DNA from 2 places in the Burkholderia pyrrocinia genome. Region 2 is predicted to be linked to the other one. Evidence: predicted binding sites of a transcription regulator. Region 2 holds the regulator's gene; the other holds the start of a gene.
The links. The regulator FliA, encoded in region 2, starts transcription of late flagellar genes. The targets are predictions, from matches to a motif close to CTAAAGTTTNNNNNNNNNNNGCCGNTA.
Positions count from the first base shown of each region.

Region 1 (4,411 bases), 1.0 Mb from region 2:
CGAAGGCGCGGAACGTTTCACCTATCGCGGCAGCGGCTACGTCGCCGAAACGGGCACCGTTCCCGTGATCAATCCCGGCGAAGTGCATACGGGCTCGCGCGCGGCCGACGAAGGTTGGTGCTATCGCGTCAGCTACATGCCGGTCGAATTCATCCGCGAACTCGCAAGCGCGATCGCCGGCCGCCCGCAGGACGCCCCGTGGTTTGCCCCCGACGTGATTCGCGACGCCGACCTCGCGGCCCGGCTCACGCTGGCGCACCGGATGATGGAGGCAGGCAGCGCGCGCGCGCCGGTCGCGCATGCTCACGGGCAGCCGGCCGGCGATCCGGCCTCCGGCGCGCCGCGCATCTATGATCCGCTCGCGGCCGAAACGGCGATGCTCGACGCGCTGTCGACGCTGATCGTGCGCCATGCCGACGCGCTGCCGCGCCCGGCGCCGCTCGCGGCGGACGAACCGCGCGTCGATGCGATGCGCGAGCGGCTCGCCGCCGATCTCACGTGCACGGTGACGCTCGACGAAGTCGCGCAGGCGGCCGGCCTGTCGCCGTTCCACGCGGCGCGCCTGTTCACCCGTACGACCGGCATGCCGCCGCATGCATGGCGCAACCAGTTGCGATTGCAGCGCGCGCTGGCGCCGCTGCGCGCAGGCGTGCCCGTAGCCGACGTCGCGGCGGCCAGCGGCTTCGTCGACCAGAGCCATTTCACGCGGCATTTCAAACGGATGTTCGGCGTGCCGCCCGGACGCTGGCAGGCAAGCTGACGCGCGGTTTCCCGCTTCCGGCACCCGGCCGTCGCTTGCCGCCGCGCCGGCAAACGCCCGGGCATCCGCCTCGAACCCCGCGAGCGCAAGAACATACAAGCCCGCAAACCACCGGCCCGCTATCCTCCCACTCATGGAGGAGCGCTCTTTGAACCCGACACCCGCATCACCCCCTCGCCGCCCGCTCAACGAATGGCTCGACGGCGCGCGCGACACGATCCCGATGATGATCGGCGCGGCGCCATTCGGCGTGATCTTCGGCACGCTCGTCGGCGGCGGCCCGCTCGCCGCGTGGCACGGCGCGCTGATGTCGCTCGCCGTGTTCGCGGGCTCGGCACAGTTCATCGCGCTCGGCCTGATCGCGGGCAGCGCGAGCTTCGTCGTCGTGCTGGCGACGACGCTGATCGTGAACCTGCGCCACCTGCTGTACAGCGCGACGCTCGCGCCCTATGTCGCGCACCTGCCGCTGCGCTGGCGCGCCACGCTCGGCGCGCTGATGACCGACGAGGTGTTCGCGGTCGCCTATGCGCACTACCGGCACTTCCCTCCCGGTGCGATCGGCCCGCACTACTTCTTCGGCTCCGGGCTCGCGATGTACCTGAACTGGCAGGTCTGGACCCTCGCGGGCATCGGCTTCGGCGCGGCGTTCCCCGGCCTGCAGTCGCTCGGCCTCGATTTCGCGATGGCGGCGACCTTCATCGCGATCGTCGTCCCGCAGCTCGGCACGCTGCGCTATTTCGCGGCGGCCGCGACGGCCGGCACGCTCGCGTACTTCTGGCAGGGCTGGCCGTACAAGCTCGGACTGCTCGGCGCGGTCGCCGCCGGCGTCGCGATCGGCGTCGCGCTCACGCTGCTGCACGAACGCGCGCGCGCCGGCTCGCGCACGGAGGCCGCATCGTGAGCTACGCGCTGCTGATCCTCGGGATGGCCGTCATCACGTACGCAATCCGCACGACGCTGTTCCTGTTCGGTGAGCGGCTGACCTTCCCGCCGCTCGTGCGGACCGCGCTCGGCTTCGTGCCCGTCACCGTGCTGACCGCGATCATCGTGCCGATGACCGTGTCGCCGCATGGCGGCACGGCCGAGCTGACCTGGCGCAATCCGCAGCTCGTCGGCGCGCTCGCCGCCGTGCTCGTGTCGGCGGCGACCCGCCGCCCGCTCGTGACGATCGCGGCGGGGCTCGCGGTATTCTTTTTCTGGCAAGGGATCGTGCTGCCGCACTGGCTGCCCGTCTGAGCGAACGCTCAGCCACGCGCACTCAAGTTTCCGCCCGGCGTGCCGATATAGGGAATGAAAACCCGCCACCGGCCTCGGCGCGCACCGGTCAGTCGACGCTGCGCCCGTACCGGTGCGCCGTGCCGGCCGCCGGCTTGCGCGGGCCGCCATCGAGACGATTCATGGGCCAGATCACCCTTTCCCTCAAGGACGACACGCTCGAGTCCCTGCGCAAGGACTACGACGCGTTCGTCCGCGTGTCGCTGAAACTCGACCCGCAGTTCGCGACGCCGTCGTTCGAGGATTTCCTGCGCGCGAAGCTGCTCGACAACATGGTGCCGCTGACCGAGCACGCGGTGCAGCGGATGCTGCAGGGCGGCCAGTACGCGTGGGCAAAGCGCACGCTCGACAAGGAGTTTCCGGACGTCGTCGCGATCCTGATGCGGCAGGCCGCCGAATTCGGTTTCGGCTTCGCATCGCGCTCCGAATGGACGCCCGACGAACTCGCAAAGGCGTGCCGCGACTGGGCGAAGGCGATCGTCGCCGAAGCGCAGGGCGACCCGTCGCTGATCGACCCGCTCGCGTCGCAGATCAAGAGTGCGGCCCAGGACATCCAGACGCTCGAGGAACTGATGCAGACGCCCGCGTGGCGGCTCGCGGAATCGCTGCGGCAACGGATTTACGAGGCCAAGCTCGCGTGCGAGATGAGCGTCGGCAGCACCGCGCGCGACAAGCTCGGTGAACTGCGCGGGCTGCTGCGGCTCGGGCTCGCGCATGGCTCGTTCCAGAAGCAGGAAGCGCAGCAGATCATGGAATATCTGCGGCTGCTGAAGCCGGAGATATTCGTCGAAGAGCCGTACGACGTCTTCGCGCGGCTCGCCGCGTGGCTGCGCAGCGTATTCACGCCGGCCGCCGCGCGACCCGCGCAGGGCCCGGGACAAGGGCAAGGACAGCGCCGGCCGTGACCGCGCGCCCGTTCTGCTGAAAGCATGACCCGATGAAAACGGCCCGGTTCGCACGAAGCGAACCGGGCCGCCGGACAGCCACCGTCACGACGCGCCCTCCGGGGCGAGCGTCGTGCGGCACCAGCGCCGCTTACTGCGTGGCGCCCTGGGCCGATGCACCGCCTTCCGCGCCGACCGATGCGCCGCCTTCGGTCGCTTCGTCGGCCTTCGCCTTGGCCGAGCCAACATGGCTCTTGGTCGACTTCGCGGCATGCTTCACGTGCTTCTTGGCCGAATGGACGGCCGACGACGCCGTATCCTTCGCGCCGTCGGCTGCCGCACCGACCGCCTCGGTTGCGCCGCCGACCGGATTGCCCGACGCGTTCGCGCCGGCGCTGCCCTGCACGCCCGCGCCGACACCCGCCGCCGGGGTCTGAGCCTGCACGCCGGCACCTGCCGCACCCTGCGCCGCCGTACCCGTCTGGGCAAACGCGGCCGAAGTGGCGAACGCCGTCAGCGCGGCACCGATCAGCATCGTACGAATCTTGGACATGACGATCCTCCTCAAGAAATTGTGGGCGCGGACCGCAGCGATGCGGCCCGTCGCGTCCCCCGCCGCAACACGCAGCAGGTACGACAAAAGACCCGCGGCCCGCACGGCCGGTTCTCGAATCTCTCAGACTGTTACCCACCGTTTCATTTGCTGACGAATCGCTCACAGTCCTTAACAACTGCGTGCCGCGGCCGGCCGCGCTCGCGCGCCGGCCCGCGGTGCCGTATGATGCGGGGCGATTCCTCCTGCGCATTGCGCACCCTCTTCGTCATGCCCAATCTGGATTTCACGCTGACCGGCGAATACGTCGAGCTGCACAACCTTCTCAAGATCACCGGCCTCGCGGACAGCGGCGGCACCGCGAAGCTGATCGTCGCGTCCGGCGCGGTGAAAGTCGACGGCGCGGTCGAGCTTCGCAAGACCTGCAAGATCCGCGCGGGCCAGGTCGTGCTGCTCGGCGACACGCGCATCGCGGTGCGCGAGGCCTAGGCTAGGGTCGTTCCCCCTGCCCCCGACATGGCCATCGGCGCGCGCGTTCGACACAGTACGAATAAAGCCGTAAGCTAGCCGTCTCTCAAAATAAATACAGACAGCGCGGGCCCGTACCCGCGCGAGCGCCCATTCCATGTCGCATTCCGGTCTCACGCGGACGGCCGCTGCGCCGCCGTCCCTGTCCAGTCACGCCGCCGATACCGCGCGCCTCGCCGCACCGCTCGCGATCGCGCAACTTTCACAGATGGCGATGAGCGTCACCGACACGGTGCTGCTCGGTTCGCTCGGCCCCGATTCGCTCGCGGCCGGCGGTCTCGGCGCGAACTTCTTCTTCGTCATCGTGACCATTCTGCAAGGCGTGCTGTCGTCGGTCAGCGTGAGCGTCGCGCATGCGCGCGGCGCCCAGGCCGAGGACCGCGTGCCGCACATCTACTGGACGGGCTTCGC
Region 1 covers NZ_CP070977.1:1,937,026-1,941,436, forward strand. Annotated here, with positions in the region: gene JYG32_RS08995 (AraC family transcriptional regulator) at 1-760, shown strand, start outside; gene JYG32_RS09000 (AzlC family ABC transporter permease) at 894-1,661, shown strand; gene JYG32_RS09005 (AzlD domain-containing protein) at 1,658-1,996, shown strand; gene JYG32_RS09010 (DUF4088 family protein) at 2,158-2,940, shown strand; gene JYG32_RS09015 (hypothetical protein) at 3,071-3,472, opposite strand; gene JYG32_RS09020 (RNA-binding S4 domain-containing protein) at 3,743-3,961, shown strand; gene norM (multidrug efflux MATE transporter NorM) at 4,098-4,411, shown strand, end outside.
Region 1: the regulator FliA is predicted to act here: its motif matches at 2,018-2,044, upstream of JYG32_RS09010 (DUF4088 family protein).

Region 2 (4,411 bases):
GACAGCACCGACAGGTTCGCGCCGATGCGCGCGAGGTGCAGGCGCGCAACCTTTTCATCGAGATGCTTCGGCAGCACGTACACCTTGTTCTCGTACTCGCCGCCGCGCACGAACAGCTCAATCTGCGCGAGCGTCTGGTTCGCGAACGAGTTCGACATCACGAACGACGGGTGGCCGGTCGCGCAGCCGAGGTTCACGAGGCGGCCTTCCGCCAGCAGGATCACGCGCTTGCCGTCCGGGAAGATGATGTGGTCGACCTGCGGCTTGATGTTTTCCCACTGGTACTGGCGGGTCGACGCGACGTCGATTTCCGAGTCGAAGTGGCCGATATTGCAGACGATTGCGTTGTGGCGCATCGCCTTCATGTGATCGTGGCCGATCACGTGGAAGTTGCCGGTGGCCGTCACGAAGATGTCGGCCTTGTCGGCCGCGTATTCCATCGTCACGACGCGGTAGCCTTCCATCGCCGCCTGCAGCGCGCAGATCGGATCGATTTCGGTGACCCACACGGTAGCGCCCAGGCCGCGCAGCGACTGCGCGCAGCCCTTGCCCACGTCGCCGTAGCCCGCGACGACCGCGACCTTGCCCGCGATCATCACGTCGGTCGCGCGCTTGATGCCGTCGACGAGCGATTCACGGCAGCCGTACAGGTTGTCGAACTTCGACTTCGTGACCGAATCGTTCACGTTGAACGCCGGGAACGGCAGGCGGCCGTCCTTTTCCATCTGGTACAGGCGGTGCACGCCGGTCGTGGTTTCTTCGGTCACGCCCTTGATGTGCGCGAGGCGCTTCGAGTACCAGGTCGCGTCGATGTCGAGGTGCTTCTCGATCGACTTGTACAGCGCGACTTCTTCCTCGTTGGTCGGCTTCGCGATCACCGAACGGTCCTTCTCGGCCTTCGAGCCGAGGATCAGCAGCAGCGTTGCGTCGCCGCCGTCGTCCAGGATCATGTTCGCGAATTCGCCGTTCGGCCATTCGAAGATGCGGTGCGAGAACTCCCAGTATTCGTCGAGCGATTCGCCCTTGAACGCGAACACCGGCGTGCCGGCTTCGACGATCGCGGCCGCGGCGTGGTCCTGCGTCGAGAAGATGTTGCACGACGCCCAGCGGACGTCCGCGCCGAGCGCCTTCAGCGTCTCGATCAGCACGCCCGTCTGGATCGTCATGTGCAGCGAACCGGCGATGCGTGCGCCCTTCAGCGGCTGCTGCGCCTTGTATTCGTCGCGGATTTGCACGAGGCCCGGCATTTCGGTCTCGGCGATGTTCAGTTCCTTGCGGCCCCAGCCGGCCAGCGCCATGTCGGCGACGACGTAATCCTTGGAAGCTTGCGAATCGATAATGGCGTTCATCACGCCCTCCTTTCTAAAAAGTTTCTAGATTGGTGACGTGAGCGCCGTTCAGGAAGCGGAGCCGGCGCGACGGTCGCGAAACGCGCGCCGCACGGCTGCTTGGTGAAGCCTTCCGAGCCTGGCGGACGCTGAATGGTCCGTCGCAACGCTCCTCGGAAAACGGGAGGGATTGTAGCAAATCGGCGCGCACAATGCGCAAGCGACTCGAGCGATTCAAGCGCGCCGCGTCGGCGCGCGTCGCCGTCCGGAAAGGGTCAGGACTCCGCGCCGACCCACGCCTGTTCGCGCAGCCGCGCGCGCAGGCGCGCGACGGCCTGGCTGTGCAACTGGCACACGCGCGATTCGCTCACTTCGAGCACCGCGCCGATCTCGCGCAGATTCAGACCCCGTTCGTAGTACAGCGACATCAGCAGCTTCTCGCGCTCCGGCAGCCGCTCGATCGCCTCGACGAGCGCCTCGCGCAGGTGCTCGTCGAGCAGCGCCGACAGCGGATCGGCGTGATCGACGCGATAGCGGTCGAGGAACGGCTCGTCGTCGGCCGCGCGGTCGAAATCCTCGTAATAGATGAGCTGGCTGCCGTGCAGGTCCTGCAGCATCCCCTGGTATTCGTCGAGCGGCATGTTCAGGTGCAGCGCGATCTCGGTCTCGCTCGCCGAGCGGCCGAGATGCTGCTCGACCTGGTGCACCGCGTGCTCGACCTCGCGCGACGTCTTGCGCAGGCTGCGCGGCAGCCAGTCGTTGCTGCGCAGCTCGTCGAGCATCGCGCCGCGGATGCGCTGCGTCGCGTAGGTCTCGAACTGCGCGCCCTGGTCTTCCTTGTAGCGGCCGGCCGCGTCCATAAGGCCGATCATGCCGGCCTGGATCAGGTCGTCGAGGTCGACGCTCGCCGGCATCTTCGCGACGAGCTGCAGCCCGAGGCGACGCACGAGCGGCGCATATTGCGCGAGCACGTCGGCCTGGGACATCTTTCCTTGAGCGTTGTACATCATGGCCCCCTCCTTCCGGTGGCGCTCACGCGGCGTGTGCCGCGCCCGCCTCATACGACGGCTTGCCGCCCGCGTGGACGGCGCGGCCCGCACCCGAACGCGGGCGCATCGGCCAGTACAGCAGGTCGGCGGCAATCTGCCGGTAGTCGCGCGCGGCCGACGACGACGGGAACGCGTCGACCACCGCATGCATCAGTTCGCGCGCGTGCTCGACGAGCGGATCGGCGCTCACGCAGCCCGCATCGGCGATCGACACCGTCAGGTAGCGGCTCGCGACGCCCGCGAGGTTGTCGAAGGCCGTCTTCGCGTCCGCATGGCTGCCGACGTGATTGGTCAGCACGCGGAACTGCGCGAGCGCGTGCGCGAAATGCAGCCGCTTCATGCACGCGTACGCCTCGGTGATCGCCTGCGCGGCCACCCGCGTGACAACCAGCACGTCGTGCGCTTCGCGCGCGAGTGCCGAGAACGAGCCGTCGGCGCCGAGCTGCGCGTCGACGAGGACGATGTCGGCCGGGCCGTCGATGAAGTCGCTCAGTTGCGCGTCGCTGTAGCCGGCGCGCGCGAGCCGCGCGGCCGCGCACAGGCCGAACCCGGCGGCCACCCGCGTGCGCTCGCCGTCGCGCAGCCATGCGCCCGCGAGGGTCGCGCTGGCCGAATGCACGTCGGCGCGCTCGTCGACGACGAGCACATCCTTGCCGAGCGACGCGAGCGCCGCCGCCAGGTTCACGATGGCGGACGTGCAGCCGACACCCGCCGGCCCGCCCGTCACCGCGACGATGCGCGACGTGCGCCCGGCCAACAGGCGCCGCAGCCCTTCGGCCTGGTCGATGGTTCGTTTATCCAAATCGCACCTCGTGCAGCTCGGCGGTGGAACGTGCGGTCAGGGCGGAAAGCAGCGTCGGCATGTCCTCGTCTTGCGGCACGAAGGGCGAGCCGTCGCGCGGCACGCAGAACGCGCTCTTCAGCAGGAATCTGGTCGATGCGACATACAGGTTCTCCGGCACCTTCTGGCCGGTCGACACGTAGTGGACCGGCAGCTTGTAGCGGATCACCGTGTCGAGCACGCCGCCGAGGTGGGTCGCTTCGTCGAGCTTCGTGAGGATGCAGCCGGCGAGGTCCGGATGCTCGCCCGCGCTGCGGTACGCCTGCACGACTTCGTTGAGCGTGTCGCCGTGGCTGGTCGCGTTGAGCAGCAGCAGGCGCTGCACCGGCGTGTTCGCGCCGTGCAGCATTGCGATCTGGTCGGACACCGCGCGGTCGCGCTGGCTCATGCCGATCGTGTCGATCAGCACGATGTGCTTGTTGCGCAGCTCGGACAGCGCGAGCGCGAGATCGCCCGCATCCTTCACCGCGTGCACCGGCACGCCGAGGATCTTGCCGAAGATGCGCAGCTGCTCGTGGCCGCCGATCCGGTAGCTGTCGGTGGTCAGCAGCGCGACCTTGCTCGCGCCGAAGCGCATCACGCACCGCGCGGCCAGCTTCGCGGTGGTGGTCGTCTTGCCGACGCCCGTCGGCCCCATCAGCGCGAACACGCCGCCGCGCTCCATCAGCGCGTCCTCGCTGTCGAGCACCGGCAGGTTCGCCGCGAGCACCGACTGCGCCCATTCGGCGGCCTGTTCGAAGGTCTGCGCGCCGTCGCCGGACGGCAGGTTGTCGACGAGCATCCGCACGAGCTGCGCGGACAGGCCGGCCGCGAACAGGTGCTTCGTCAGCGCGCCATGCACGGCGCTGCGACGCTGGCGGTCGTGCCACTTCAGGCTGTCGAACTGCTCTTCCATCATTCCGCGCAGTTCGCCGAGCTCCTGCATCACCGTATCGTTGACGATCCGCTCGATGCGCGACTTCACCGCATCGGCCACCGCGGCGGCCGCGTCGGCGGACAGCCGCGTGCGCTCGGCCGCCTTTGCGGCGTTCGCGGTGCTCGCGTCGGGCGTGCGCGGCGCGGCTGCCGGCATCCGGCGTTCGGCATCGCGCACGATGTCGCGTGCCCAGTCGGGCGACGGCGCGCTCGCGGCGCCCTGCGGCGCGGGCGCGCTGGCTGGCGGCGCGGCAGGCGGCGCCTGGGTACGCGCGATC
Region 2 covers NZ_CP070977.1:2,936,030-2,940,440, forward strand. Annotated here, with positions in the region: gene ahcY (adenosylhomocysteinase) at 1-1,349, opposite strand, end outside; S-adenosyl-L-homocysteine riboswitch at 1,382-1,509, opposite strand; gene JYG32_RS13665 (RNA polymerase sigma factor FliA) at 1,604-2,338, opposite strand; gene JYG32_RS13670 (MinD/ParA family ATP-binding protein) at 2,361-3,179, opposite strand; gene flhF (flagellar biosynthesis protein FlhF) at 3,172-4,411, opposite strand, start outside.